One region of the Streptomyces sp. NBC_01635 genome, then DNA from elsewhere that is predicted to be linked to it. Evidence: riboswitches for the same ligand, from Rfam matches in the RefSeq annotation. Region 1 holds a riboswitch; each other region holds the start of a gene.
What was found. Region 1 has a riboswitch for cobalamin ahead of OHB56_RS04485 (ABC transporter substrate-binding protein). Riboswitches for the same ligand answer to the same signal wherever they lie in the genome.

Region 1 (7,149 bases):
CGCCGCAGTGGTTCGGGGGAGCGGCGGCACGGGGGTGCAGCTGGAACGCAACGGCTCGTATCTCATCCCGGACACGGAGGACTGGATCTCCTATGCGGTTCGTTCCACGGGCTTCCACTTCCAGCTCGACAAGCGTGTGCCCGGGACCATGGAGCCACTCGCTCCGGTGCTGTGCGCCCTCGCGGACGAGCACCAGTGGAACGCGAGCAAGATGGACTTCTACGTCATCCACGCCGGCGGTCCGCGCATCCTGGACGACCTGAGCTACTTCCTCGACGTGCCGTCCGAGGCCTTTCGCTTCAGCCGTGCCACGCTCACGGAGTACGGCAACATCGCGAGCGCGGTGGTTCTCGACGCCTTGTCGCGCATGTTCGACGAGGCGTCGGCTCTCCACGGACACCGAGGTCTGATGGCCGGCTTCGGTCCGGGCATCACCGCCGAGATGTCGCTGGGAACCTGGGTTTCGGGTTCCGAAGCCGAGATCTGAAGCCGGTCCCTCCGCTCCCGGCCCGAACGGCCGCCCCGCGCCGACCTGCGTCCGGGGAAGGCGACCACGACGGCTCCTGCCAGGCACCGACTGGCAGGAGCCGTCGGCCCCGGCGCGAGCCGCCATCACCAGGCGACTGGCAGGGCGAGCGGAAACCGCCAGATCGACGTGGTGTTCCAGCGCACCTCGTCGGCGGGCTTGGCCAGCTTCAGGCCGGGGAAGCGCTCCAGAAGCGACCCGACGGCCATCCGGATCTCGGCGGAGGCGAGGGGAGCACCGAGACAGTGGTGCCCACCCCAGCCGAACGTCATGTGCGGGGGGGCGGTGCGTTCCAGATCCAGCTCGTCAGGCCGGTCGAATTTCCGGTCGTCCCGGTTGGCCGTCAGGTAGGAGACGTGCACGATGTCTCCTTGCCTGATGGTCACGCCGCCCAGTTCCACGTCTTCGAGGGCCACCCGGGGAATGCCCACGCCTTTCCTGAAGGGGATGAACCGCAGCAGTTCCTCGATGGCCTGTGGAAACAGTTCAGGGCGGGAGCGCAGCCTGGCAATTTCTTCTGGCCGGGAGAGCAGCGTGTAGACGATGTTCCCGATTTCGTAGGTGGTGGTGTCCTGCCCGGTGATGAGCAGAACCATGGCCATGACGGTTAGTTCCTGGTCGTTGAGGATCTCGTCACCGTCACGGGCGGTGGCCAGCGTGCTGATCAGGTCCTCGCCGGGGTCCTTGCGCCGCTGGGCCGTCAGCGTGGCGAAGTAGGAGCGGAGCTCCGCCTTGGCCTTCACCGCGTTGTCCCGGTTGTCGAGGCCGGTGTCCATCATGGTCCGCGCATGAGCGCGCAGTTGCGAGCGATCGGCTTCGGGGATGTCGAGGACCTCGCAGATGGTGGTCAGCGGCAGGGGGCCCGCCAGATGCTCCATCAGGTCGGCGGGTGAACCGTGTTCCGTCATCCGGTCCAGCAAATCGTCCACGACATGCTGGACCCGCCTCTCCATGTGCTCCATGTGACGGGGAGCGAAGCCCTTGGAGACCAGACTGCGCAGCCGGTTGCTGCCCGGTGGATCCATGACATTGATCGCCTCGTCCTGGACGATCGGCTCAGGAGTCATGCGCGGGAAGTTCCGGCCGATGACGGCCTTGCGGCTGAAACGACGGTCCGTCGTCACCATGCGCACGTCCTCGTAGCGGGTGACGAGCCAGGCTTCCCCCTCTCCGTAGGGCAGCCGGATACGGCTGATGGTTTCTCCGTCCAGGAGTTGCCTGAGCGTCGGATCGAATTCAAGGGCCTCGGCAAAGTCGAATGCGCAGTCCCGTGCGGTGGATTCTGGTTCCATGCATAACTCCAGGTAGTGGATCCGACCTGTGGATCAGGCACCTATTCGGCTGGACGGGCCATGGGTGCCCCGCCCAGGGGAGTGGTACGCACGAAACGTGAATGATTAGCCCATATGAATTAAAATCGATGCATTTGCCATACTCGGATCGACGCCGACCTGGGCCATGGCGTTGCCGACTCGACTTTCCCCCGTCCGTGGGTGGTCACCCGGATCGTTCGGGTCGATGGGAGAGACGGGATGTGGAGGCTGGGGCTTCGTTGTACGGGAGTCCCGGTTTCACCAGAGCCTGACACGCCCTCACCGCCGCACCTCACCACCCTCCCCGACCGGTAACGAATCCTGTACGCGTGCGGGCATTTCGGCCACCGCGACCGCGGATGCCCGCACCCCTTGAAGGACGACCCCACTCCACGGGCCAACGAACCCGAGGACAAGGCTTGCCGACCCGACGTCCGATGCTGGCAGTTTGCTGACCAGTAGGGGTTGAGAGTGCAGCTGATCTGCGGAAACGCGCGCATTATTCGCTTGTTCCGGAACTGGATCGGCCGGTCTCAGGAGGAGATCGAACGGGCGCGTCGGGACTGGACGGAAGGCACGCGGTTCGGCGAGGTGAAGGGGTGCGACGGTGCTCCGCTGCCTGCTCCCGAGCTACCGCCGGTGCCGCCGAAGCCGCGAGGGAGTCTCCGCTGAACTGCTGAACTGCTGAAATGCCTGAGTCCTGGCGGCTGGCGGCTGGTGAACGAAGGGCTTCCGCAGCGTGCGGGCAGGGGCCCTTCATAGGTGTGACTCTTCGGGAAGGAACGTCACCTGCGGGGCGCCCGTGCGCGGATGGGTGGCGACTTCCGCCGCCACCCCGTACACCTCGGCCAGCAGGCGGGGGGTGAGGATGTCGGCGGGCGGGCCGCAGGCGGTTACTTCGCCGTCGCGCAGGACGTAGAGACGGTCGCAGTAGTAGGCGGCCAGGTTCAGGTCGTGCAGGGCGAGCAGCACGGTGGCGGGCAGGCGGCGCAGGGCGCCGAGCACGTCCAGCTGGTGCCGGATGTCGAGGTGGTTGGTGGGTTCGTCGAGGACGAGCAGGGTGGGTTGCTGAGCGAGGGCGCGGGCGATGAGCACCCGCTGGCGTTCGCCGCCGGAGAGCCGGTCGAACGGGCGGTCGGCCAGGTGGACGGCGTCGACCGCCAGGAGTGCGGAGGCGACGATTTCGGCGTCCTCGGGGGTGTCGCCGGCGAGAAGCCGTTTGTGCGGGGTGCGGCCCATCGCGACGACCTCGCGGACGGCGAGGTCGAAGTCTGCTGCCGATTCCTGCACCACGGCCGCCACGATGCGGGCCAGTTGCCGCACCGGCAGTGACCAGGCGTCGCTTCCGTCGACGCGGACCTGGCCGGTGTCGGGGCGCAGCACGCGGTAGACGGCGCGCAGGAGGCTGGACTTGCCGCTGCCGTTGGGGCCCACGAGCCCGATGGTCTCGCCCGGGCGGGCGGTCAGGGAGACGTCCCGCACCAGATGGCGTGCTCCGGCGGTGAGCGTGACGCCGTCGACGGAGAGTTCGGTGGCGGTCATGCCGTTCCTCGGTCGGTACTTCGGCGGGCGTCCCGGCGCAGCAGCCACAGGAAGAACGGCCCGCCGCACAGGGCCGTGAGGACGCCGACAGGGATCTCCATCGGAGCGGCGATCGTCCGCGCGGCGATGTCGGCCCAGACGAGGAAGACCGCCCCGCCCAGTGCCGCCGTGGGCAGGACCCGGCGGTGGTCGCCGCCGACGAACAGGCGCACGATGTGGGGCATCATCAGGCCGACGAAGCCGATCGGTCCGGTCGCGGCGACGAGTACGCCGGTCACCAGGGAGAGCAGGACGAACAAGCGGGCACGGAACCGGGCCACATCCAGCCCCATCGTGGTGGCCGCCTCCTCGCCGGCCAGGAGCAGGTTCAGGTTGCGTGCCTGCGCCATGAGGACGCCGATGCCGAGCAGCAGGGCCGTGCTCGGCAGCCACAGCGTGCCCCAGTTGACCCCGCCGAGTCCGCCGAGGGTCCAGGCGAGCACCGCACGGGCCTCGTTGCCGCTGTCGGTGGTGAGCAGCAGCAGATCGAGCACCGCGGTGAGCACCGCCGCGATCGCCACGCCGGACAGCACGAGCCGCGCCGAGGTGATGCGTCCGCCGGTGCGGGCGGTGGCGTAGACGAGCAGCAACGCGCCCAGGGCGCCCACGAAGGCGGCCACCGACAGGGACACCGGTCCGAAGAGGGTGACCCCGAAAACGATCACCGAGACCGCACCGAGGGACGCGCCCGAGGAGACGCCCAGCAGGTACGGCTCGGCGAGCGGATTGCGCACCAGGGCCTGCAGGGCGGTGCCCACCACCGCCAGTCCCGCACCGGCCACCGCACCGAGCAGCACGCGCGGCGCCCGCACGTCCACCACGATGGTTTCCCGCGCCCGCGACCAGTCGGGCTCCTGCCAGTCGACGCCCAGCGCGTGCGTCACGATGCCCCACACCTGACCTGGCGGGACCTGAACGGAGCCGATCGCCAGGCCCGCCGTGGCGGACACCACGAGCAGGGCGGTGAGCACGAGCAGTGTGACGGCCAACGTCGTACGGCCCGCCCCCGGCCTGGTGGGCTTCTGCCGTGGCACCGCCCGCTCGGCGGACGTGCCGGCGGCGGTGTGGGTCACTGGAAGTTCTCGGGGTGCAGTCCGCGGGCCAGGTCGTCGACCGCGTACGCCGACCGGATGCCGACCAGGGTGGCGGTCAGCGGCAGGACGACGAACCGCTCGTTCTTCACGGCGGGTACGTCGGCGAGGGCGGGCTGGGAGAGCAGGAACTTCTTCTTCTGCTCGACGCTTCCGGCGCCGGCGTAGTCGTAGATGGCGATGACCTCGGGCTTGCGTGCGACGACCTGCTCCCAGGAGACGTCGCCGAAGACGTCGTCGAGGTCGGCGAAGACGTTCTCGCCGCCGGCCAGTCGGATCAGTTCGGTGCCCAGGCTCTTGCCGCCCGCGGTGAAGGCGGTCTTGTCGCCGCTGTCGTACACGAAGACGGGCGCTTCTGGCTCGCCCTCGACGGTGGTGGCGGCCTTCTCGACGCGGTCCTCGAGGTCGGTGACCAGCCTGTCGGCCCGGTCGGGGACGCCGAAGAGCCGGCCGATGGTACGGATCTCGTCGTAGGTGTCCCGCATCGTCACCCGTTTCTTGCCGCAGTACTCGCGGTTGAGATGGGTGTCGATGCCGACGTCGGCGAACGCCTTGCGGGAACGGCCCTCGTTCTCGGCGAACGCGCTGCCGTAGCCGCCGTAGACGAGGTCGGGTTCGGCGTCCAGAACGGTCTCGAAGGACGGTTCCTTCTTCGCCAGTTCGGGGACGGAGTCGTAGTCCTTCTTCAGTTCCGGCAGGACGGCGGAGTCGGGGAAGGCGGTGCCGACCATGCGGTCCTTCAGCCCGAGGGTGAGCATGAGTTCCGCCGGGTGCTGGTGGATGGTGACCACCCGGGAGGGCGGCTTGTCGTAGGTGGTCCTGACGCCGCAGTTGTCGATGGTGAGGGGGAAGCCCTCGGCCGAGGACGCTGTGGTCTTCGGGTCCTGGACGCCGCCGTCGGACGAACCGCAGCCGGCGGCCAGCAGGGCTGCCGACAGGGCAACGGCCGCGGCGCGCAGAGAGCGGCGCCTGCGGGCAGGGGAGAACAGAGCAGGGCAGAACGAAGCAGGGGAGAACAAAAGGGGACGGGGCATGCCGTCGTACACGTAGAGCCTCCTGGGGAGTCCGCGCTCCTCGGAACGGGCCCGCGACGGACCAGTGTCCTGACTCCCGGATCGACGCTCCCCCTGCCTTCCCGCGCGGCTCGCGCAGTGGCATGTCGAGGGGGTGTACTCCCCGGTCACAGTGGCGGGACCGTGCCGGATTCGCACCGGCTTCCTGTCTCCCGTCGCGGCGATGACCAGGTCATCCTACGTGCCGCCGAGTTGGAGGCGAAAGGGAGTGCGGCCTCGTCCGCACGCCCCTGCATACCGTCAGCTCTCGCGGGCGGCCCGCAGCACGAGCCGTTCGGCGTTCTCGTCGTAGGGGCGGCCGTCGGAGCCGCCGAAGATCTCCACGCGGTCGAACCCCGCTTCCTCGGCCTGTCGGTAGCGTTGTTCGGAGAAGAGGAAGTCGTGGAATTCGGTGGTGCCCGGCGTCGGCGGCGGGCACCAGGTGCGGCCGGTCGGGACGGCGGCGGACCCCGTACGTCGCGGCCGGGTCCCCGGCGCCCGTGGACAGTCCGGCGGTCGTGGCGGCCGCTCTGGCCGGATCACGCCTCGGTACTCGCTCCTCCTTCAACCAGACTTGTTGACTCACGACACATGCGCACCGTCCCTGCGGTGGCCGGTGCCCGGGAGGACCTTGATGGTGTCAGAGGCGAGGCCGGACGAAGGCGGGACAGCAGCGCCGCGACGGCAACGGCCTTCCGCGGACAGGATCGCTTTGCGTGGTGACCTGCGCTCCGCCCTGCCCGACGCGAGTGCGGCGGTGGTGCTGACGGGGGCCGTGTTCGCTTTCCTGTACGTGCGCATGGACTCGGGTGATTCGGCCACTGTCGCGGTCATGCCGTTCATGGACGATCCCGGCACCTACTGGATGTACTTGCTCAGCCAGGCGTTCGGGTGGTCGGGACTGCTGTGGGCCTGGGGCACGGTCATGCTCGGGCTGCTGTTGTCGGGGCCACGACCCGCCCGACTGCCGGTCTCCCGACAGGTGCTGGAGCGCTGGCACCGCACCACGAGCCTGACCACGATGGCGCTGATGTTCGCGCACGCGCTGATGTTCGCGGCGGAACTCGTCCGCTACGAAACGAATCTGGCGTGGGCCGAGCGGCTGTGGGCGGGCTTCGCGGACACCTTCGTACCCGGCTGGTACGACTCCGGAACCGGTCGGATCGCCATCCCGCTCGGGCAGGGTGCCCTGTACCTGGCGGTTCCCCTGGGACTGCTGTTCTACGTCCGGCACCGCATCGGAGCGAACACCTGGCGACGGCTGCACCGGTTCGTGATCGTCGTCTACGTGCTGAGCGTGTGGCACACGCTGCTGTACGGGACCAACGTCTGGTACGGGGAATGGCCGCGTACCCTCCTGTGGCTGCTGCAGCTACCGGTCGCAGTGTTGCTGTTGCTGCGTCTGCTGTGGCCCGCCCGGCGGGCCGAACGGTTGGACGCGCCAGGAGGACGTGCGGGTGTGGCATGGCCGGTCTGGTCGGCGCGGGCGGCAGGACGGATCGCCGTCGGGGCCGTAGTCGTCGGGCTTGTCGTCGTGGCGGCGTCCGGCCGCGACGGCGGACGGGACCGTCCGGCCGAGCCGCCCG
Region 2 (7,149 bases), 7.3 Mb from region 1:
GCACATGTGGGTGTGGATCTGAGTGTCCGGCCGGACGCCGGCCGTGGTCAGTCGGAACGCCTCCGTCGCCCAGGCCAGGTAGGCGGCGTGGTCGGCGGCGCGCAGGGGCAGGGTCTCGCGGAGCGCGGGTTCGTCCACCTGGATCACCGAGGTGCCGGCCGCCTCGAGGTCGTTCACCTCGTCGCGCAGGGCCAGGGCGACCTGGCGGGCGGTGTCGGCGAGGGGCTGGTCGTCGCGGACGAAGGACCAGGCGAGCATGGTGACCGGGCCGGTGAGCATGCCCTTGACCGGGCGGGCGGTGAGGGACTGGGCGTATGTGGTCCAGCGCACGGTCATCGGTTCGGGGCGGGAGAGGTCGCCGGCCAGGACCGGCGGGCGGACGTAGCGGGTGCCGTAGGACTGGACCCAGCCGTACCGGGTGGCGAGGTAGCCGGTGAGCTGCTCGGCGAAGTACTGGACCATGTCGTTGCGTTCGGCCTCGCCGTGCACCAGGACGTCCAGGCCGGCCTTCTCCTGGAAGGAGATCACCTCCTGGATCTCGGCCTTGACGCGCTCCTCGTAGCCGGCGGTGTCGAGGCGGCCGGCGCGCAGGTCGGCGCGGGCGGTGCGCAGTTCGCCGGTCTGCGGGAAGGAGCCGATGGTGGTGGTCGGCAGGAGCGGCAGGCCCAGGCGGGCGTGCTGGGCGGCGGCGCGTTCGGCGTAGGGCCGGGAGCGACGGGCGTCGGCGGCCGTGACGGCGGCGGCGCGGGTCCGGACGGCCGGGTCATGTGTGAGCGGGGAGTTCGCGCGGGAAGCGAGGTCGGCCCGGTTGGCGGCGAGTTCGGCGGTGATCGTGCCGGTGCCCTGGGCGAGGCCCTTGGCGAGAGTGACGATCTCGGTGGTCTTCTGCCGGGCGAAGGAGAGCCAGCGCAGGATCTGCGGTTCGATGTCCCGTTCCGTCGCGGTGTCGATCGGGACGTGCAGCAGGGAGCAGGAGGCGGCCACGTCGACCCGGTCGGCCAGGCCGAGCAGCGTGCCGAGGAGGGACAGGGACTTCTCCAGGTCGTTCACCCAGATGTTGCGGCCGTTGACGACCCCGGCGACCAGCCGCTTGCCGGGCAGCCCGCCCACGGCGGCCAGGGCGTCCAGGTTGGCGGCGGCGGCCTCGGTGAAGTCCAGGGCCAGGCCCTCGACCGGAGCCTTGGCCAGCAGCGGCATCGCGTCACCGAGGCGGTCGAAGTACGAGGCGAGCAGCAGCTTCGGGCGGTCGGTGAGGCCCCCCAGCTCACGGTAGGCCCGCTTGGCGGCGTTCAGTTCGACCGGAGAGCGGTCCTGGACGAGGGCGGGCTCGTCCAGCTGCACCCACTCCGCGCCCGCGGCCCGCAGGTCGGCCAGGACCTCGGCGTAGACGGGCAACAGCCGGTCGAGCAGGGTGAGCGGGTCGAAGCCGACGGCCATGCCCGGGGCGGGCTTGGCGAGCAGGAGGTAGGTGACCGGACCGACCAAAACGGGTCGGGCGGCCAGGCCGAGTGCGAGGGCTTCCTTCAGTTCGGCGACCTGCTTGGCGGAGTCGGCGGTGAAGACGGTGTCCGGGCCCAGCTCCGGGACCAGGTAGTGGTAGTTGGTGTCGAACCACTTGGTCATCTCCAGCGGCGCCACCTCCTGGGTGCCGCGCGCCATGGCGAAGTAGCCGTCCAAGGCGTCCGTCTCGACGGCGGCGCGGTGGCGGTCGGGGATCGCGCCGACCATGACGGTGGTGTCGAGGACGTGGTCGTAGTACGAGAAGTCGCCGGCCGGGACTTCGTCGATGCCGGCCTCGGCCAGCTGCCGCCAGTTCGTCCGGCGCAGTTCGGCGGCGGCGGCGCGCAGCTCGTCGGCGGTGACGCGGCCCTTCCAGTAGCCCTCGATCGCCTTCTTCAGTTCCCTGTTCGCGCCCTGGCGGGGGTAGCCGTACACGGTGGCCCGGGCTGCCGCGGTCGCGGTCCTGCTGGTCACGGAGATCTCCTTCGCGAGACGAATCCCTGAGATCCCGGTGGCGGGACGAGAGCGCGAAGGGCGACGGACCGGACGGAAACGACCTCGTGCAGCACAGCGCCGTCGTCCGCCTGGTATGTACGCCGACCCGCCCTCGAGGTCACCGGGATATCCGCGCACGAGCCGGTCGTACGCGGGCAACGGGCAGGTCTTCGGACTCGCGGGCACGTCCTCGTGGGGAGGACACCTACTGGCCGTCGCTTCCCGGGCCCGGTTCGTCGGACCCAGTGCGTATGACGGCGGTCGTTCCCGCTCACCGCTGCGGGGCAGTCCCGGATTCCCACCGGGTTCCCTCTTACGACGCATCCCGTCCGGCTGACGGGGCGAACCAGCTGCACCAGCCAGCGTACGGGGTGCGGCGGGGGAGGGGAGCGACACGTCCATCATCCGGATGGTGAGCTGGAACATGGGTGAGCCGATGGGACGCGTGCCTCGTCGGACAGGGCCGGGCCGTGCTGCCCCACCGTCGGCCGGGTGCCCGGATTCGGGTCGGGTCCGACGAGTCGCCCGGTGGGCAGGGCGCGGACGACGGGGCGGGCAGCCGACCGGCCGCCGCTCTCCCGGACGTGGCGTGGGCCGGGGACGTCACCCTCCCCTGAAGGTGACGTCCCCGGCCGCTCCCCCGGCGCCGGACAGTGGTCGTGGCGTCCGTGTTCGGCGGACCGGTGCCGTTACCAGCACATGACCGCGGTTTCGCCCGAACCCCGTGCGGAGTAGAGGCGGATCCGGACGAAGTAGCGGCGGCCCTTGACGAGCCGGACCGCGAGGGTCGCGTTGTGCGGGGTTCCCCCGTCGTCGTGCCCGGCGAGGTAGCGGGGCTCCCCGCCCCGCTCCTCGAACAGCACGACGACCAGGTCGCCGTCGCCGAAGGTGCCCACCGTGTAGTCGCGGGTCTCCACCGGGTCGATCTGGAAGTCGGCCTGTTCGCCGGGGCCCAGACCGAGCGGCGCCGAGCGGAACGGCACCAGCGCGGGCGGGCCGGGCCGTTCGGCCGGCGGATACCAGCCGAGGGCGAACTCCTTGTCCGCCGCGGACAGCGTGCCGGGCGGATGGACGCCCCCGCGGAACTGCTCCGGTTCCAGTATCAGCCCCGGCGCGAAGGTGTATCCCATGATCGAATCGGCGTCCCAGACGGGGCCGTTGGCCTCGGTCGCGTCCAGCTTGCGCAGGATGTTGTGGTGCGTCCGTTCCCGGCTCCAGTGGTTGGGCGGGCCCGCCAGTTCGGCGTACACGGCCTCGTCGTCCCAGTGGAGACCCGCGCAGGGGCTCTGGTGCTCGTGCAGCATGCCCAGGGCGTGGCCGATCTGGTGCAGGGCCGTCCCACGCTCCCCGGGCTCGGTCAGGTCCCAGCCGAAGTTCACGGTGCGCTCGTGCAGACCCGCCAGGAGTGCCTCCTTACCCACGGCCGACCAGGAGCCGCCGCCGGACTGGAAGCCGATGCGCAGCTCCGCCTCCGAGCGGTCGTGGACCTCGGTGAAGGAGAGTCCGATCCCGAGCCCCTGCCACTCGGCGAAGCACTCGCGCACCACGTCCTGCTGCGCCGTGGTGCCGCCCCACGGCACCCACCGGGTCCGGCCGGTCCCCGGCACGGGAATGACCGACCCTTCGGTGTCGCCGCGGAAGAAGCAGTAGTGCAGCACGGTGCCGTTGACCCACATCCGCCGCCCGGCGGTCAGCGCGCCCAGCCGCTCGGCGGCGAGCCCCGGCGCGAAGGCGGGGGCCGGCTGCCGCGTCAGCGAGCAGTAGCGAGGGGTCATGGGGGAGAGGGTGCCCCACGGACGGCCACCGGCGCCTGAGTCGAGGTCTACTCAACTCGCCCTGTATCAGGCGTGAGTATCCCCGCTCCTGTTGATGTGACGACTTCGCCCGGGAACACGATCACGCCGTGCACGCCGTTCCGGCCCCACGAGAGGGAGGAGACACCGTCCATGAGGGACGTGGTGGCGCCGGAGCCCTTGCCGCTCTGGCCCTTCACCGGCAGGGAGGACGAACTGCGTCTGGTCCGCCGGTCGTCGGCCGGAGCCCGGCGTGGCCTCGTGGTGACCGGACCGCCGGGCCGGGGCAAGACCCGGCTCGTCACCGAGGCCGTCCGCGGCACCGACTGCGCCCGGGTCGCCGGAATCCCGCAGGCCCACCGGATGCCGTTCGCCGCCTTCGCCCCCCTGCTGCCCGAATCGGTCACCCTGCACCGCGCGGTCCGGCTCCTGTCCGGAGTACGGACCCTGCTGGTCGACGACGCCCACCTGCTCGACGACTCCTCCGCCGCCCTGGTCCACCAACTCGCCGTGCGGTCGGACACCCGGCTGCTGATCGTCGTCACCGACGGAGCTCCCGTACCTGCCGCGGTGTCCCGGCTGTGGACCGGCGAGCTGCTGCCCCGCCTGCCCCTGGGGCCGCTGCCCCGCGAGGAGACCGCACAGCTGGTCGCGGTGGGCGCGGACCGGACCCCGGAGCCTCTCACCGTCAACCGGCTGCACCGCCTCGCCGGCGGCGACCTGCGGCTGCTGCGCGAACTCCTGGGGGCGCTGCGGGGACACGAGGACCTCACCCGTGTACCGGCGGGCACGGACGAGTGGGCCTGGCGGGGCCCGGTGCCGCTCACGCCGGCCGTCCGCGAGCACACCGCTTACCTGCTCACCCGCACGGGCCCCGGCGAACGCGAGACGCTGGACCGCCTGGCCTTCGCCGAACCCCTGCCGGTGGAACTGGACGGCCCGACGGGCCCGGAGCATCCGATGGACCCGGCCGGCGGCCCGGCGGGCCCCGCTCCCCTCGACCTCGCCGCCCTCGAACGTCTGGAGGGCGACGGTCTGGTCCACGTCGACGGCCGGGGCGCCGTCCGTCTCACCCACCCCCTGCACGGCCCCGTCCTGCGGGCCGCGGCCGGCAGACTGCGGGCGCGCCGGCTGGCCCGCGCGCCCGAGGAGTACGGACCCGCCCTGGACGCCGAGGCCGCCGCCCTCACCGCGCTGATCGGGCAGGCCGACGTCCGGACCGTCCCGGCGCCCGTGGGGGACTGGCTGGTGGCGGAGGGCGTCCCGGTGCCCGCCGGGTACGCGGCACTGCGGGCCCGGTACGCGCGGCTGCGGGGCGAAGTGCGGGAGGCCGCCGCATGGGCCCGTGAGGGACTGCGCACGACGGCCTCCGCACGCTCCGGTCCAGCCGAAGCCGAAGCCGAAGCCGAAGTGGGCGTCGGGGCGGTCGCCGAAGCAAGAGCCGAACTCGCCCTCGCCGAGGCCCAGTCGCCGGCCCTCGCGAGCGTCCGGCACCCCGCCCACGCCCCGCACGATCCCTATGACGCCGTCCGCCTGGGTGCCCCCGAGCGGGCCGCCGGGCGGCTCACCGGTGTCTTCGCCGCCCACGCCGACGCCCTCACGCACGCCGACGGCCCCGCCCTGGACCGCGCGGCCGGCGAACTGGAGCGGCGCGGCTTCCTGCTGTTCTCGGCCGAAGCGTACGCCCAGGCCGCCGCCGCCCACCGAGACCCGGGTGCCGCCCGCACCGCGCGCACGCGTGCCGTCGCCCTCGCCCGTCGCTGCCAGGGCGCCCGCACCCCGGCACTCGCCGCTCTGACCCTGGGTGAACTCACCGCACGACAAAGGCAGATCGTCACCCTCGCCGCCACCGGACTCAGCAACCGGCAGATCGCCGAACGCCTCACCCTGTCGATCCGCACCGTCGGCAACCACCTGTACAGCGCCTACACCCGCCTCGGCGCGAGCGACCGCACCGCCCTGCCCCGGTTGACCGACTCCCGGCGCTCCGAACTCCGGGAGGCGCAGCCCGCCTGACCCCTCGTCCTCCGGGCCGGGGGCCGACCGCCCGTCTCAGGCCGCGCCGAACGCCGAGAACGCCCACCCGGTGGCCCGGTGCACCGCGTCGCCCGGCAGTGAGGCCCGCGCGTCACGCAGGGCCTGGGCCAGGGACAGTCCCGCGTCGAGCCCCTTGTGCAGCGCGAGCATCAGCGGCACCACCGCCGCGTCGTTCACGGGCGCGCTGCACGCCACCACACCCGCCGTGCCGAGCGGCAGCAACGCCGTGACCAGGCCCAGGAGTTCGTCGGCGCCCACGCTGGCGAACCGCGCGGTGTCGCAGCAGGACAGGATGATCCGGTACGGGCTGCGGTCGAGCCGCTCGAAGTCGTGCACGATCAGCGGCCCGTCGGCCATCCGCAGCGAGGAGAACAGCGGACCGTCCGCGCGGAACTCGCCGTGCGCGGCGATGTGCGCCAGCTCGGCCCCGTCCAGTTCCTCCAGTACCCGCTCCACCCTCGCGTCGTCCTCCTCCAGGACCCTCGCCCCGCCGTACCGGCCGGCGAGCTCCGGCACCTCCGCACCACCTGTCGCGAGTCCGGGACCGCGCACCAGCACCTGGCGGCCCCCGGGCGGCGGAGCGGTCTCCCGCGCGCGCAGCCAGCCGCTCGCCGACGGCGACACACTGAGCACCCGGTCCCGCAACGACGGCAGCAGCGCCCACGGCACCCGGTGCAGCCGTCCCGGAGGTACGACCACCAGCGGACCGGTGCCCAGATGCGCCGCCGCCGGACCCAGCAACAGCTCCTCCAGACGCCGGCCCGCGGCCTCCACCACCGGCAGCCGTGCCTGGGCCCCCGGATGGGCGAGACGCCGCAGCCCGGCCTGCACATGCTCGGCCTCGGTCTCCGCCGCGGCCAGCGGACCCGCCTCGAACCGCCGCACCCGCCCCTGCCCGCACAACAGCACCTGCACCCGCCCGTCGAGCACGGCGAGTTCCACCAGTTGGACGTCACCGCTGTCGCTCAGCCGTCGCAGCAGCCTGCCCACGTCGAACCGGCCCCCGACATCGAACCGGCCCCGGCCGTCGGCCGCCGTGCCCCGCATGTGCAGGGTGCGGGAGCGGATCTCCCGTTCCAGGCGCCGTTGTTCCCGCTCCAGCGCCGGCACGGCCCTGCCGTCCATCCGGGCCTCCTCCGCGCGGGCGGCGATCTCCCGGTAGGCGGTCATGCCGCGGAGCAGCGCCGGGTCGGCGGGTGGCCGGGTGGGCGGCGTGGACAGCGCGGTGGCCCGCCAGCGTTCGCTCCACACCAGCAGCCGCCGCGGCCCGCCCGAGACCAGGCTCGCCCGCTGGGCCAGGGCTGCCAGCTCCGCGCCCTGCGCG
Region 3 (7,149 bases), 6.0 Mb from region 1:
CTCCATCTGGGAGCGGATGGTGCGGACGGGGGTGAGGTGGGCGGCCGGGCTCTGCGGGATGAGGCCGATGCGCCGGCCGCGTACGGTGCGGGCGAGGGTGCGTTCGTCGGCGGCGAGCAGGTCGAGGTCGCCGAGCAGGGCGCGGCCGGCGGTCTGCGCGTTGGCGGGGAGCAGGCCGAGCAGGGCGGAGGCCAGGACGGACTTGCCGCAGCCGCTCTCGCCGATCAGGGCGAGACATTCGCCGGGTACGACGTCGAAGTGCGCGTCGGTGACGGCGGCGACGGGGCCTCCGCCGGGCACCAGGAAGCGCACCGACAGTCCGCGGACCGACAGCACGGGGGGTCGCTCGGTCACAGCATCAGCTCCGATCGGCGGCGGGGGTTGATCCGCTCACGCCACACTCCGGCGAGTCCGGCGATGGCGAGGGTGGGGATGATCAGGAACAGGCCGGGGAAGAGGGTGGGCCACCACTGTCCGGCGAGCAGCGTGCCGCGGGCGCCCTGGATGAGGGTGCCGAGGCTGGCGGTGTGGGTGGGCAGGCCGAGGCCGAGGAAGGACAGCGCCGACTCGTGCCACATGGCGTGCGGGATCATCAGGACGGCGGCGAGGCCGGCCTGCGGCAGTACGCCGGGCAGCAGGTGCCGCAGCACCACCCGCCGCCGGGAGGCGCCCCCGGAGACGGCCGCGTCGATGTACGGGCGGGAACGCAGCGAGAGGACCTCGGCGCGGACGATGCGGGCCGTGGACAGCCAGTGGGTGGCGGCGACCGAGACCACCACGGGCCAGACGCCCGGCCGGAACATGGCGACGATGAAGATGCCGAGCAGCAGGTGCGGAACGGAGGAGAGGGTGTCGACCAGGCGCATGACGAGGCGGTCGACCCAGCCGCCGAAGGTTCCGGCCGCGGCTCCGACGGCGGTGCCGATCACGGTGGCGGTGAGCGCCGCCACGACGCCGACGAGCAGGGAGACCCGCAGGCCGTAGACGCAGCGCAGCAGCAGGTCGCGGCCGACGTCGTCGGTGCCGAAGGGATGGGCCCAGTTGGGCGGGAGGAGTTTCGAGGCGAGGTCGACGGCCTGCTGGTCGAGCTGGACCAGCGGGGGGACGAGCAGGACCGCGAGGGCGGTCACGGCGACCAGTGCGGCGGAGACGCGCAGCCGCAGGGTGTGGGTGGAGCGGCGGGCAGTGCCGCGCGAGCGCCATGCGACGGCCGGGGCCGCGGACCCGGCCGTGCTCGCCTTCTCCAGGGTGGTGTCAGCCATCGGAATCACATCTCACTGAGCTTCACCCTCGGGTCGGTCAGTCCGTACAGGAGGTCCGCCAGGAGGTTCCCGGCGAGGACGGCGGCGGTGGCGAGGGTCGTCAGCGCGGCCAGGAGCGGGAAGTCGACGGCGGTGGCCGCCTCGACGGTGGCGGCCGCGATGCCCGGCCAGCTGAAGACGGTCTCCACCAGCAGGGCACCGGTGATGAGCTCGGGGACGCGGGAGCCGATCAGGGTGAGGACCGGTAGGAGTCCGGAGCGCAGGGCGTGGCCGAGGAGCACGGTGCGTTCGCCGAGGCCGCGGGCGCGGGCGCCGCGTACGGGGTCCTCCGCGAGGGCGTCGCCGACGCCTTGGCGTACGTAGAGCGTGAACCAGGGGAGCTGGGAGACGGCGAGGACGCCGGCGGGGAGGATCAGGTGGCTCGCGACCTGTCCGGCGGTGACGTGTTCGCTGCCGGTGTCGGTGAGGCCGCCGGCCGGAAGGACGTCCAGGTGGAGGGCGAACAGCCAGACGGCGAGCAGGGCGATCCAGAAGACCGGCGCGGCTTCCAGGGAGTACGCGAGGGAGGTGACCGTCCGGTCGAGGAGCGAGCCGGGGCGGCGGGCGGCGAGCACGCCGAGCAGGGTGCCGAGCAGGATGGCGACGGCGAACGCGACGGCGCACAGCAGCGTGGACCACACGATCCGCTCGCCGATCGCCTCGGCGACCGGCTGGCGCAGCACGCTGGACTGGCCGAGGTCGCCGGTGACGGCGGAGGTCAGCCATTCCCACCACTGGACGGCGAAGGAGCGGTCCACGCCGAGGTTGTCCCGGAGCCGGTCCAGGGTCTCCTGGTCGGCGCCGAGGGCGGCGGTGCCGGCGTATGCCTTGACGGGGTCGAACGGGGAGGCGGCGGCGAGGGCGAAGGCGCCGAAGGTGACGACGAGGAGGACGGGCACGGCGAGCAGGGCCCGCCGTGCCACGAGGTGTCCCATCGCCCCCCAGGGAAGGGTCTTCACTTCTTGGGCTGCCAGTCCTCGGCGTTCCACCAGGGGCCGCTGGCGAAGCCGTGCTCGTGCGGTTCGACCTGGGTGGTGAGGCCTTCCCAGCGGTCGGCGAGGACGTAGAGGTGGTCGATGTGGGTGAGGAAGGTGTAGCCGGGGTTCTTGACGAGTGCGCGCTGGAGGTCGTCGTAGGCGGCCTTGCGGTCCTCGGGGTCCTGGCTGCGGCGGCCGGTGTCGAGGGCTTCGTCGACGGCGGGGTTGTCGTAGCGGGCCATGTTGTTGAAGCCGTCGCCGGCGAGGGAGGAGTGCAGCAGGGTGTAGAGGCCGAAGTCGGGGTCGCCGGTGCTGCCGAAGCCGGCGAGGACGGCGTCCTTGCCCATCCGGGGTTCGATGACCTCCCAGGTGGCGCCTTCGACCTTGACGTCGATGCCGGCCTTCTTGGCGTCGGAGGCGTAGGCGAGGGCGTGGTCCTGGCGGACCTTGTCGCCGGAGGGGTAGTAGAGGGTGAACGTGGCGCGGGCGCCGTCCTTGGCGCGGATGCCGTCCTTGCCGGACTTCCAGCCGTCGCGGTCGAGGATCTTCTCGGCCTCGGCGAGGTCCTGGGGGCGTTCGACGTCCTTGGTGTACCAGGGGTCGTCGAGGGGCAGCGGCCCGTAGGCGGGGCGGCCGGCGCCGTCGAGGATCTTGTCGACCATGGCCTTGCGGTCCACGGCCAGGTCGAGGGCGCGGCGGATCGCGGTGTCGCCGGTGACCTTGTTCGCGGTGGGGAGGGTGACGGCGCGGAAGTCGTAGGTGGTGGCCTGGTACGTCGTGCGGTCGTCGTCGTTCTCGAAGGTGGCGGCGAGGTTGGGCGGGAGGGTCGCGCCGTCGAGGTCGCCGGAGCGCAGCCGGGTGGCGCGGACGTCGTCGTCGGCGATGATCGCCATGGTGAGCTTCTTCACCTTCGGTGCGCCGCCCCAGTAGTCCGGGTTCGCCTTGAAGGTGAGCTTCTCGCCCTTGCTCCAGCCGGTGAGGACGTACGGTCCGGTGCCGATCGGCTCGGTGTTGAAGGAGCCGGTGTTGGGGTCCTGCTTGCCCGCGATGTGTTCGGGGACGACGGGCAGCACCGTGCGGGCGGCGAAGGCCGCGTAGGGGTACTTGAGGGTGAAGACGACCTTGTCGCCGCCGTCCGCCCGGACCTCCTTGACGGCGTCGAGTTCGCTCTTGGCGGCGTTGTTGGTCTTGTCGTCGAGGACCGTGCGGTACGTGTAGACGACGTCTTCGGCGGTGAGGGGTTCGCCGTCGCTGAACTCGACGCCCGGGCGCAGGGTGTAGGTGTAGGTGCGGCCGTCGTCGGCGATCTCGGGAAGCGCCTTCGCGAGGGCGGGCTTGAGTTTCAGGTCGGCGTCCCGGGCGAGCAGCCCGTCGAAGATCTTGGAGTTGCCGTCCTTGCCGTAGCCGAGCAGGGGGTTCAGGGTGTCGGGCTCGGTGGAGACCCCGATCACCACGGACTCGGCGGACCCGCCGCCGCCCGTGCCGGCGTCCGAGCCGCCGGTCGGCGCCGAGCAGGCGGCGGCCAGCGAGAACGCGGCGGCCGTGGCCGCCGCGCCGGTGGTACGCCGTATTCGTCGGGTCGTCATCGAACCTCACACCTCTGCTGACTGGAATTCGTTTTTGCATATTAATTGCAGCAAGGTTCTGCCCAGGGCCCCGGCCCCCCATGCCGACGCTTCGGCGCGCGGTGGCCGCCCGGGCGGGTGGCGCGTGTGTGACCGCCGCCCCACCTGCGCACCCCCGCCCTCGAGGCCGCGGGGGTGCGCCGGGAGGCGAGCTGCGGAACGCCGCCCGCGCGCCCCCGGCACCCGCTTGTCACCGGGCCGGATCCGGGTCTACTGTCGCCACGCCTTGGTGAACGGGAAATCCGGTGCGATACCGGTGCGGCCCTCGCCACTGTGATCGGGAAGTCCGGCTCCGGCCCCTGGTCCTGTCCTCCGACAGGACCGACGGGCAGCCACTGGGTCCACTTGGGGCCTGTCGTCACATTCCTGTCGTCCGCCCGGAGGGCAGGAATGTGACGACAGGCCCCAGGACCCGGGAAGGCGGAGCTCGGGCGGTGGTACCCGTCAGCCAGGAGACCGGCCAAGGCGCGTCAACCATCCACGAGGTGCTGGAGAGGGTCTGCTGAGCCATGCACATTGCCGAAGGTTTTCTGCCACCGGCGCACGCGGTCGCCTGGGGCGTCGCGGCTACGCCGTTCGTCGTCCACGGAGCCCGGTCGCTCATCCGTGAAGTCAGGGAACATCCCGAGAGCACGCTGCTGCTCGGCGCCTCGGGAGCGTTCACCTTCGTTCTGTCCGCGCTGAAACTGCCCTCGGTGACCGGGAGTTGCTCCCACCCCACCGGCACCGGGCTGGGCGCCATCCTGTTCCGGCCGCCGATCATGGCGGTGCTGGGCACCATCACCCTGCTGTTCCAGGCCCTGTTGCTGGCCCACGGCGGGCTGACCACGCTGGGCGCCAACGTCTTCTCGATGGCGATCGTCGGGCCGTGGGCGGGGTACGGCGTGTACCGGCTGGCGCGGCGGTCCGGGGCGCCGCTGATGGCCGCGGTGTTCTGCGGCGCGTTCGTCGCCGACCTGTCCACGTACTGCGTCACCAGCGTGCAACTGGCGCTCGCCTTCCCCGACCCGGGGAGCGGGTTCCCGGGCGCGCTCGGGAAGTTCGGCTCCATCTTCGCCGTCACGCAGATCCCGCTCGCGGTGAGCGAAGGGCTGCTGACCGTCCTGGTGATGCGCCTGCTGGTGCAGTCCAGCAAGGGCGAACTGACCCGCCTCGGCGTGCTGTTGACCGGCAAGCGAGGGGCAACGGAAACGGCGGCGACGGAAACGGAGCCGGAGACGAAGCAGACGGCGGGCACGGCGGGAACAACGAGTACGACGGGTACGACCGGTACCGGGACGGTGGCTCGATGACCAGGAACGCGAAAATCAACACCCTGCTGCTGCTCGCCGTGGCCGCGCTCGCGGTGCTGCCGCTGGCGCTCGGGCTCGGCGACCACAAGGAGGAGCCGTTCGCCGGTGCGGACGGCGAGGCGGAGACCGCCATCACCGAGCTCGAACCGGACTACGAGCCGTGGTTCTCCCCGTTGTACGAGCCCCCGTCCGGTGAGATCGAGTCGGGGCTCTTCGCCCTCCAGGCCGCCGTCGGCGCGGGGGTCCTGGCGTACTACTTCGGGGTGCGGCGCGGGCGTCGGCAGGGTGAGGAACGGGCACGGCAGCAGCAGCCGGCGCCCGGTACCGGCTCGGACGCCGGCCCGGGGCTCCCCGACGAGGCGGTCTCCCCCGGTCCCCGGGCCTGATCGCGCGTGCTGCCGATCGACGCGGCGGCGCACAGCAGTCGCTGGCGCCGCCGTCATCCCGTGGACAAGGCCGTGCTCGGGCTGGGGCTCACCGTGCTCGCGATCTCCCTGCCTCCGTGGCCGGGTGCGGCTCTGGTGCTGGTGACCGCGCTCGTGGCGTTGCTGGGCCCGGCGGGGGTGCCGGGCCGGCGGTTGTGGCGCGCCTACCGGGTGCCGCTGGGCTTCTGCGTCACCGGGGCGCTCACCCTGCTGGTGCAGGTGGGCGGGCCGGACGGGTTCGTTTCCCCGGCCCCCGAAGGACCGCTGCGCGCGGGCGAGTTGCTGCTGCGCACCTCGGCGGCGTCCCTCGGGGTGCTGCTGTTCGCCTTCACCACGCCGATGTCGGACCTGCTGCCGCGTCTGGTGCGGGCCGGGGTGCCCGCACCGCTGGTGGACGTGGCCCTGGTGATGTACCGCATGAGTTTCCTGCTGCTCGACTCGGTGCGCCGGATCGGTCAGGCGCAGGCGGCCCGGCTCGGGCACACCACCCGGGCGGCGTCCTGGCGTTCGCTGGGCGGTCTAGGCGCGACGGCGTTCGTCCGGTCCTTCGACCGGGCGGCGCGGTTGCAGGCGGGGCTCGCCGGGCGCGGTTACGACGGCACACTGCGCGTCCTGGTGCCCGAGGCGCGCGTCTCCGTACGGTTCACGGCCGTGAGCCTGCTGCTCCTCGCGGCACTGGCCGCCGTCGCCCTTCTCCTGGAAAGCCGGATGCCATGAGCGATCCCGCCCCGGTCCCCGCCCTGGTCACCCTGCGGGACGCGTCCTTCGCCTACGAGGACGGCCCGGCCGTGCTCACCGGCCTCGACTTCGAGGTGCGGGAGGGACGCGCGCTCGCACTGCTGGGCCGCAACGGCAGTGGCAAGACCACGCTGATGCGGCTACTGAGTGGTGGACTGCGTCCGAGCGGGGGCGAGTTGGCCGTGGCGGGCCGGCCCGTCCGGTACGACCGCAAGGGGCTGACCCGGCTGCGGACGACGGTGCAGCTGGTGGTGCAGGACCCGGACGACCAGTTGTTCGCGGCGTCCGTGGGCCAGGACGTGTCGTTCGGGCCGCTGAACCTCGGACTGTCCGACACGGAGGTACGGGCGCGGGTCACGGAGGCGCTGGCCGCACTCGACATCACCGCGCTCGCCGAACGGCCCACCCATCTGCTGTCCTACGGGCAGCGCAAGCGGACCGCGATCGCGGGGGCGGTGGCGATGCGGCCGCGCGTCCTGATCCTGGACGAACCGACCGCGGGTCTCGACCCGGACGGTCAGGAGCGGCTGCTCGCGACGCTCGCCGGGTTGCGCGAGCGGGGCACCACGGTGGTCATGGCGACCCATGACGTGGATCTCGCCCTGCGCTGGGCCGACGACGCCGCGCTGCTCACGCCGTCCGGGGTGCGTACCGGGCCGGTCGCCGAGATGCTGGCCCGTACGGATCTCCTCGCGGCAGCGGGACTGCGGCTTCCGTGGGGTATCGCGGCCGCGCACCTGCTGCGCGCGTGGGGGCTGCCGGCCGACATGGCCGCCGTCCCCCTCACCCCG
Region 4 (7,149 bases), 7.3 Mb from region 1:
GGCGTCTACGACATCCACTCCCCGCGCGTCCCGAGCACCGAGGAGACGGTCGGCCTCCTGCGCACCGGCCTGAGGGCCATCCCCGCCGAACGGCTCTGGGTCAACCCCGACTGCGGTCTGAAGACCCGCGCCTGGCCCGAGACCCGTGCCTCGCTCGAGAACCTGGTCGCCGCCGCCCGCACCGTCCGCGACGAGCTGCCCGCTTCCTGACCCGTAAGGACCACGGGGCCGGGGCGCCACAAGTGCCCCGGCCACCCCGGCCCCGACAAGCAGTACGGCCACGGCAGAGCCGCCAAGGTGCCCATCGGCGAAGGATGTCGGGAGCCTGCTCGTCGCGGCCATCAACGAGTGACGTCGTTCACCTCGTCGCGCAGGGCCAGGGCGACCCGGCGGGCCGATGCGTCGCTCCGGCTGCCCCTCACTTCATGGTCCATCTCGGCCGGCCAGGCAGCAGTCACCGCACTTCGAGCCCTTCGGTGCACGGTAGTAGAGGCAGCAACTCCGGCGGCGGAAGGTGAGGTCCGGTCCGGTGATCACTCCGGTACCCGCGAGTCCTCCGGTACTCAGCAGCTCGGTCGTGAGGCTGGTGAGCGGCTTGCGCAGCCCGGGGCGGGCCGCCAGCAGAGCATGGGCCGCCCCGACGAGCGCGGAGGCGGCGTTCCCGTCCAGCAGACGCGGAGCGATCTTGATTCGGAGTCCGGCCGCGAGCCCCCACAGATGGCGCATCACTTGCGCGTTCAGGGCGGAAGTGGGTTCGGGCAGCCGCTCGGTGTACCAGCCGGCAGCATGGGGCAGACGGAGGGCCGGTCCGTCGTCGGCACGCTGCAACTCCGTCAGGTCCGGGACGATCCCGTGCAGCAGCACGCAGGCCAGGGTCGGGGACCAGAGGCGTGCGGCGTGTCCGAGGTGGGCGATGGACACGCCGATCCGCGGTTCGCGGGTGTGGTGCCGGTGCTCCACGGCTTCGGCCAGGTCGGTGAAGCCCCTCGCATAGGAGTGGTCGAGCGGATGCCAGCCCTCGTCCGGGCCACCGACGTGCAGGACGAAGAAGCCGCCCAGGGCCGCCACGTCCTGGAGAGCGGCGGCGACGGCCCCGGCAGGTGCCCGAGCATGTTCGGTCATGTCGGGGCCTTCCTTCCCGGCTGATCTCCTGAGGCGAGATCAATGAGTGAGTAGGTGGGTGTGAGCACCCCGGCTCGTCCGGCAACGGGCTGCTGCCAAGGCGTGCGGGCCCTCCCGGTGAGCACGGTTTCAGGGAGCCGTACGCCGCCGCGGTGGTGTGATGGCGTACAGGTCGAGGATCTCCGGCCGGGGGGCGACGCCGGGTCCGCCGGCGCGTGCCCAGGCGGCGATGTCCTCGGCGGCGTCCGGGTCGTTGACCAGCCCGAGCCAGACGGGCCGGGCGCCGGCGGCCCGACCCGCGGCGGAGGGCTGGACGACGATGACATTGGCCTGTTCGCACACGTCCAGGCAGGCGGACACCCGCACGGGTACCTCCGCGCGCAGGCGCGCTGTCTGCGCCGCGTGGTCGACGCCGATCACCTTGGGGCTGCCGCAGCAGCAGTCCCGACACACGACGACCCGGCAGGGCGCGGGGTCGGGTGCGAGGACGACCTGGTTGTCTACCGCTTCATGGGCTGGACCGGCACCGGCAGACATGCGGCATCGTTCCTCTCTCCGGGGAGATCCGCCCCGGTGGCTCGTCGAGGAGGCGACCGCGTGAGTCTCTGGCTCTCGGATCGAGGCTCGCCCCCGGCCTCCTCGCCCGGTTGCGGGAGGAGGCTGCGCGGGTGTGCGCTCGCCGATCACAGTGGCGGGACCGCGCCGGGTTCGCACCGGCTTCCTCGGACCGCTGTCGCCTTGTTCGCGACCATCCTCGCATTCGGCCGCGGGCGTGTCAGCAAGGGGGGAACCACGCCGGTCAGGCGGACGGGACCCGCGCCCTGCCCCACTCATGCTTTGCACCCGCCCCGAAGGAACGTGATATCGCCAGGTCGTCGCCGCGACGGGAAACAGGAAGCCGGTGTGAATCCGGCGCGGTCCCGCCCCTGTGACCGGAGAGTGCGCCTCTTCCGCACGCCACCGCGCGGTCCGCGCGGCGAGGCAGGGGGAACGTCGGTCCGGGAGTCAGGAAACCGGCCTGTCCCGGGCCCGTTCCGAGGAGTGCGGACTCCTCAGGAGGGTCTCCTTGTCACCCTCGCTCTCCCCTGCCCGTCGATGCCGGACCGTGCGCGGCACAGCCGCGGCTCTCGCCCTGCCGGCGGCTGTGCTGACCGCCGGCTGCGGCTCCTCCGACGAAACCGGCCGGGAACCGACAACTTCGGCATCGTCACTCGAAGGTTTCCCCGTCGCCATCGACAACTGCGGGGCGAGGACGACCTACGACAAGCCGCCGTCCCGGGTTGCCACCGTCCACCGGCATCCTGCCGAACCGCTGCTCGCCCTCGGCCTGAAGGACCGCATGGTGGGCACCGCCCTCCCCGGTTCGACCGTACTGCCGGAATCGGCGAAGGACTTCGAGGCGATACCGGAACTCGCCCAGAGGAAAACGTCGTTCGAAAAGATCCTCGACACCGAACCCGACTTCGTCCACGGGGGTTACGGCCAGAAGAAGTTCCTGCTTTCCCAGCCCGCCCTCGCCGATGTACCCGCCGTCAGGAACAAACGGTTCGCCCTGGTCGGTCGCCGTGGCAGCGGCAACTCCAGCCTGCCCAGGACCGTCTACCGCGTGCTGCGCCCCGATGCGAGGACGGTCCGCGTCACGGCGCCGACGTCTGGTCGATGCCCGGGACGCGCCGCGCCAGTTCACCCCGGCGAGGTGGACGTGCCTTTGAGGCGCGGGGGATCAGCCGGTCTAGCGGCCCAGGCGGGAGGCGTAGGGGAGCGCGTGATCGGCGCTCACACCCACTTCCAGGCGTCCCACCTTCTCGATCTCCACGGTGATGCGGTCGCCGTCGGCAAGCGGGCCCACGCCCTCCGGGGTGCCGGTGGCGATGACGTCGCCAGGCATGAGGGTCATCACGGAACTGGCGTACTCGATGAGCCGCGGCACGCTGTAGATCATCAGGGAAGTGCGGCTGTACTGACGCTGCTCGTCGTTGACCCAGCAGCGCAGTTCGAGGTCGTCGGGGTCGGCGATCTCGTCCTTGGTGACCACGAACGGGCCGATCGGGGTGAAGGTGTCGAAGGACTTGCGGGTGGAGCGGTCCTCGGTCGAGCGGATGGTGATGTCCAGGACGCAGGTGTAGCCGAAGACGTGGTCAAGTGCCTCCTCCCGGCTCACGTTCCGGGCCCGCTTGCCGATGACGATGCCCAGCTCGCCCTCCTGATCGGTGCGCACATCGCTGTAGGGGAGCCTGACGAGTTCGTCCGGGCCGATGACGGAGGAGCCGGCCTTCAGGAACACACCCCACTCGGCGATGGTGTTCGGGTTGTTCATCTCGGCCACGTGCGCCCGGTAGTTGGCCGGCGCGCCGATGATCTTGTGCGGCCGGGGCAGGGGGGCGGACCAGGCCACCTTCTCCGGGTCGATCCGGGGGGAGTCGCGCAGCGCCCCCGGGGCGGCGAGGACGTGACCGAGGTCCTGCTCCAACAGCCGTTGCAGCGGGCCCTGTGGTGTGTCGGGGCCCGGGACCAGGTCCGTCACATCGATGACTTCCGTGTCCGTCGAGACCGCGAGGCGGTTCCCGTCGAAGACTCCAAGACGCATCTGCGCCTCCTTCTCTTCCGACCCTTGAGCGGTCGGTTCCGGCGGTGAGGCGGCCGCAGGGCGGGGGTGCGACCGAAGCCCTGAAGATTCATCCGCTGATCAGGATGACTGGAGGATAGGGCCGGTCAGCAGGGGGCGCAATGGCGCTGTCGAGATCCTTTTGGTCGGCAGAAAATGGCTGGAAAACCCTTGAAAAAAGGTTTCTGCACACCTCTGGTGCGACCGCGGGGAGCCATGTACGTTGCAGCTGATTCATCCGGAGAAGCGGATGACCGAATTTCTTGTCGGGTCGATGTGAGCCGCGTCGACCGCATCGACCGACCTTTGCCCGTCCTTCCTTCCAAGGGGGTGACCGCATGCTGGAAAAGTCCGGGTTCGACGGCCTGGGAGTCGTCGTCACGGGAGCCGCCGCCGGAATCGGCGCCGCGACCGCCGAGGTGCTCGGCGGACTCGGTGCGCACGTCCTGGCCGTCGACATCGACGCCGACGGTCTGACCGAACTCGCCGCACGTCTGGCCGGTTCGGGTGCCGCCTGCACCGTTGTCGAGGCCGACCTCACCGACCGGTCCGACGTGGAGCGGATCCCCCGGGCGGTGGACGAGTCCGGGATCGTGATCAAGGGACTGGTCAACAACGTCGGGGTCAACAGCCGGCGTTCGATCCAGGACCTGGACCCGGAACAGTGGGACCGGGACCTCGCCCGCAACCTCACCAGTGCCTACCTGCTCACCCGGGCACTGCTGCCGGCGCTGCTCGCGGCACCGCGCGGCGGGTCGGTCGTGAACGTCTCGTCGACACACGCCCTGGCCGCCAACCCGGCGGCACTGGGCTACGCCACCACCAAGGCAGGACTGCTGGGCTTCACCCGGCAGTTGGCCGCCGAGTTCGCGGACCGCGGTCTGCGGGTCAACGCGGTCTGTCCCGGACTGACGATGACCACACGGATCGCCGACCGGGGCATCTCGCAGCCGCAGGAACACCTGCGGGACCGGCTCCTCGGCGGCAGGTTCGCCGAGCCCGAGGAGGTCGCGAACGGTATCGCGTTCCTCGCCTCGGACGCCGCCTCGTACATCACCGGCGTGACCCTGCCGATCGACGGCGGCTTCACGGCCCGTTGACCCGGGCGGTCGCATGCGGTTTCACCGCCCGTCGACCCGGGCGGATCCCTTCGGCACAGCCAGAACCCAACCAGAGAGAGGTGTGTTCCATGACCACAGCGACGACCGGGACCCTGTCACCCGGCCAGGTCGACGGCTACCGCCAGAACGGCTTCCTGTTCCCGCTGGATGCCATGACGGCCGATCAGGCGGCTTCCTACCGTACGAAGCTGGAGGCGTTCGAGGCCGAGTACGGCGAACGCGGCTCGGCCATCCTGCGCTCCAAGGCCCATCTGGTGCTCCCCTGGGTCAACGAGCTGATCCGGCTGGAGCCCGTACTGGACGCGGTCGAGAGCGTTCTCGGCCCCGACCTCTACTGCTGGGGCTCCTCCTTCTTCATCAAGAACCCGCACCACCCCGGATATGTGGCCTGGCACCAGGACGCCCCGTTCTCCAGCATCCCCAAGGGCGGGGAGATCATCACCGCCTGGATCGCGCTGGCCCCGAGCATCGTGGAGAACGGCTGCCTGAAGGTGGTCGCCGGCACTCACACCAAGGAGGCCGAGCACACCTTCAACAGCGACGGCTCCAACATGCTCTCCCAGGGGCAGGAGATCGCCGTCGAGGTGGACGAGAACGACGCCACGCTGATCCAGCTCCGGCCCGGGCAGTTCTCGCTGCACCACCAGTTCATCTTCCACGGCTCGGGGCCGAGCCACAGCGACGAGCGGCGCATCGGCATCGCCGTCCGCTACATGAAGCCCTTCGAGCGAGAGGAGGAGGGCAACACCGAGACCGCCACCCTGGTACGCGGCAGCGACCCGTACGGGGCCTTCGTCCCCGAACCGGTACCGACCGCCGACATGGCCCCCGAGTCCGTCGCCTACCTCGACGAGCAGCTGGTCAGCCGGCACGGAGACCGCTACCGCAAGTGACCCACCGGGCGGGGCTGTCGCGCCGTACGGCACAAGCCCCGCAGGGACCGCCCCGCCCGTTCGCGTGAGCGCCGGCCGTCCCGCCCCGCGCGTGTCCGCCGCCCTGCCCCGTCCTTCCCGCACGCGTCAGCCGTGGGACAGACGGGGCCACCGCCCCCCACTCCCCCCACTTGCCCCTGAGCGATGGTGCCGGCTCCGTCCTCCGCGACGAGCACGCCCGAACACGGCGCGGCACCGAAAGACCGACACCGGCTGTGAAACAGCCTCGCGACGAGAGGTATAGAAACATGGAGTACCGCCCGCACCGGACCGGTGTGCTCACCGTGGCCGTCCTCGCCTCCCTGGCTGTGCTTACCGCCTGCGGAAAGGGCGGGCCGGGGGTGAAGGCCGGCGAGGTCGCCGCCACCGGTGAGACCCTGGTGGCCGCGGCCGCGAAGGAGGGCCAGGTCGTCTTCTACTGTTCCCTCACCCCCGCCTCGTGCGAAGCACTGGCCAAGGGGTTCGAGAAGGAATACCGGGGAGTCTCCGTCAAGGTCCTCAGAGCGACCAGCCCCGACCTCTCGGCGCGGTACGCGACCGAGAAGAAGTCGGCGGCCGAAACCGCCGACGTCATCCTGCACGCCGATGTCCCGTTCATCCAGACGGCCCTCAAGGAAGGGCTCGTCACGTCCTTCAAGGACGCCGGATTGCTGCCCGCCGACCACCCCGAAAAGTGGCTCCTCGACAGCGAGGGGATCGTCGGCACGCCGTACATCGTCGACGCCCTCGGAATCGGCATCAACACCGACCTGGTGAAGCCTCAGGACCGTCCGAAGACCTGGGCCGACCTGGGTGACCCCAAGTGGAAGGGCAGGATGAACGGCCCGCACAAGGACGGCTCCGGCTACGCCACCTACTACGGCACCGTCGACGACCACGTCGACGGCTTCCTGGAGAGCCTGAGCAAGCAGGAGATCTTCCCCGACCCCGGCGGCATGGTCAGCCTGACCGAGTCACTGGCCGCCGGTCAGTACGCGATCCAGAGCGTGGCCAGCAAGGCCGCCATCGACAACGCCAAGGCCAAGGGCGCGCCGGTCGACATCGTCTTCCCGGAGCCCGGCGCCACGGGACCGGCCTTCGCCTACACGCTCAACCCCGAGCCCGGCCACCCCAACGCCCAGAAGCTGTTCGCCGGCTACGTCCTGTCCGAGAAGGCCAGCCAGGCGCTGCACGGCGCCAACAGCGCGATAGCCACGCCCCAGGTGGAGACCGAGTTCGAACTGCTGCACCCCAACCTCGAGTACTACCGGCCCGCCAAGGTCGAAGAGGTCGCCAAGATCCTCAACGGCGGCAGGTGAGCGGACACCATGAGCGAGAACTCCGTCATCGACGCCGAGCGGACTCCCGCGTCCGCCGGCCCGTCAGATGT

Region 2: linked by a shared signal. The riboswitch ahead of metE (5-methyltetrahydropteroyltriglutamate--homocysteine S-methyltransferase) and the one ahead of OHB56_RS04485 (ABC transporter substrate-binding protein) in region 1 are both predicted to bind cobalamin.
Region 3: linked by a shared signal. The riboswitch ahead of OHB56_RS32040 (energy-coupling factor ABC transporter permease) and the one ahead of OHB56_RS04485 (ABC transporter substrate-binding protein) in region 1 are both predicted to bind cobalamin.
Region 4: linked by a shared signal. The riboswitch ahead of OHB56_RS37550 ((2Fe-2S) ferredoxin domain-containing protein) and the one ahead of OHB56_RS04485 (ABC transporter substrate-binding protein) in region 1 are both predicted to bind cobalamin.

The regions. Positions count from the first base shown of each region.
Region 1 is NZ_CP109277.1:904,833-911,981, reverse strand. It holds gene OHB56_RS04510 (type III polyketide synthase) at 1-487, shown strand, start outside; gene OHB56_RS04505 (cytochrome P450) at 613-1,818, opposite strand; partial or broken gene OHB56_RS04500 (pirin family protein) at 2,347-2,511, shown strand; partial or broken gene OHB56_RS04495 (ABC transporter ATP-binding protein) at 2,596-3,309, opposite strand; gene OHB56_RS04490 (FecCD family ABC transporter permease) at 3,378-4,493, opposite strand; gene OHB56_RS04485 (ABC transporter substrate-binding protein) at 4,490-5,545, opposite strand; cobalamin riboswitch at 5,608-5,733, opposite strand; gene OHB56_RS04480 (hypothetical protein) at 5,825-6,106, opposite strand; gene OHB56_RS04475 (ferric reductase-like transmembrane domain-containing protein) at 6,198-7,149, shown strand, end outside.
Region 2 is NZ_CP109277.1:8,232,566-8,239,714, forward strand. It holds gene metE (5-methyltetrahydropteroyltriglutamate--homocysteine S-methyltransferase) at 1-1,974, opposite strand, end outside; cobalamin riboswitch at 2,139-2,361, opposite strand; gene OHB56_RS37565 (M12 family metallopeptidase) at 2,685-3,770, opposite strand; gene OHB56_RS37570 (LuxR C-terminal-related transcriptional regulator) at 3,942-5,804, shown strand; gene OHB56_RS37575 (CHAT domain-containing protein) at 5,841-7,149, opposite strand, start outside.
Region 3 is NZ_CP109277.1:6,908,141-6,915,289, reverse strand. It holds gene OHB56_RS32060 (ABC transporter ATP-binding protein) at 1-354, opposite strand, end outside; gene OHB56_RS32055 (ABC transporter permease) at 351-1,262, opposite strand; gene OHB56_RS32050 (ABC transporter permease) at 1,268-2,236, opposite strand; gene OHB56_RS32045 (ABC transporter substrate-binding protein) at 2,257-3,864, opposite strand; cobalamin riboswitch at 4,114-4,383, shown strand; gene OHB56_RS32040 (energy-coupling factor ABC transporter permease) at 4,413-5,195, shown strand; gene OHB56_RS32035 (energy-coupling factor ABC transporter substrate-binding protein) at 5,192-5,581, shown strand; gene cbiQ (cobalt ECF transporter T component CbiQ) at 5,588-6,337, shown strand; gene OHB56_RS32025 (energy-coupling factor ABC transporter ATP-binding protein) at 6,334-7,149, shown strand, end outside.
Region 4 is NZ_CP109277.1:8,225,282-8,232,430, reverse strand. It holds gene metE (5-methyltetrahydropteroyltriglutamate--homocysteine S-methyltransferase) at 1-210, shown strand, start outside; gene OHB56_RS37555 ((2Fe-2S)-binding protein) at 424-1,122, opposite strand; gene OHB56_RS37550 ((2Fe-2S) ferredoxin domain-containing protein) at 1,252-1,659, opposite strand; cobalamin riboswitch at 1,722-1,846, opposite strand; cobalamin riboswitch at 1,975-2,159, shown strand; gene OHB56_RS37545 (fumarylacetoacetate hydrolase family protein) at 2,855-3,709, opposite strand; gene OHB56_RS37540 (SDR family oxidoreductase) at 4,066-4,827, shown strand; gene OHB56_RS37535 (phytanoyl-CoA dioxygenase family protein) at 4,917-5,741, shown strand; gene OHB56_RS37530 (extracellular solute-binding protein) at 6,029-7,078, shown strand; gene OHB56_RS37525 (iron ABC transporter permease) at 7,088-7,149, shown strand, end outside.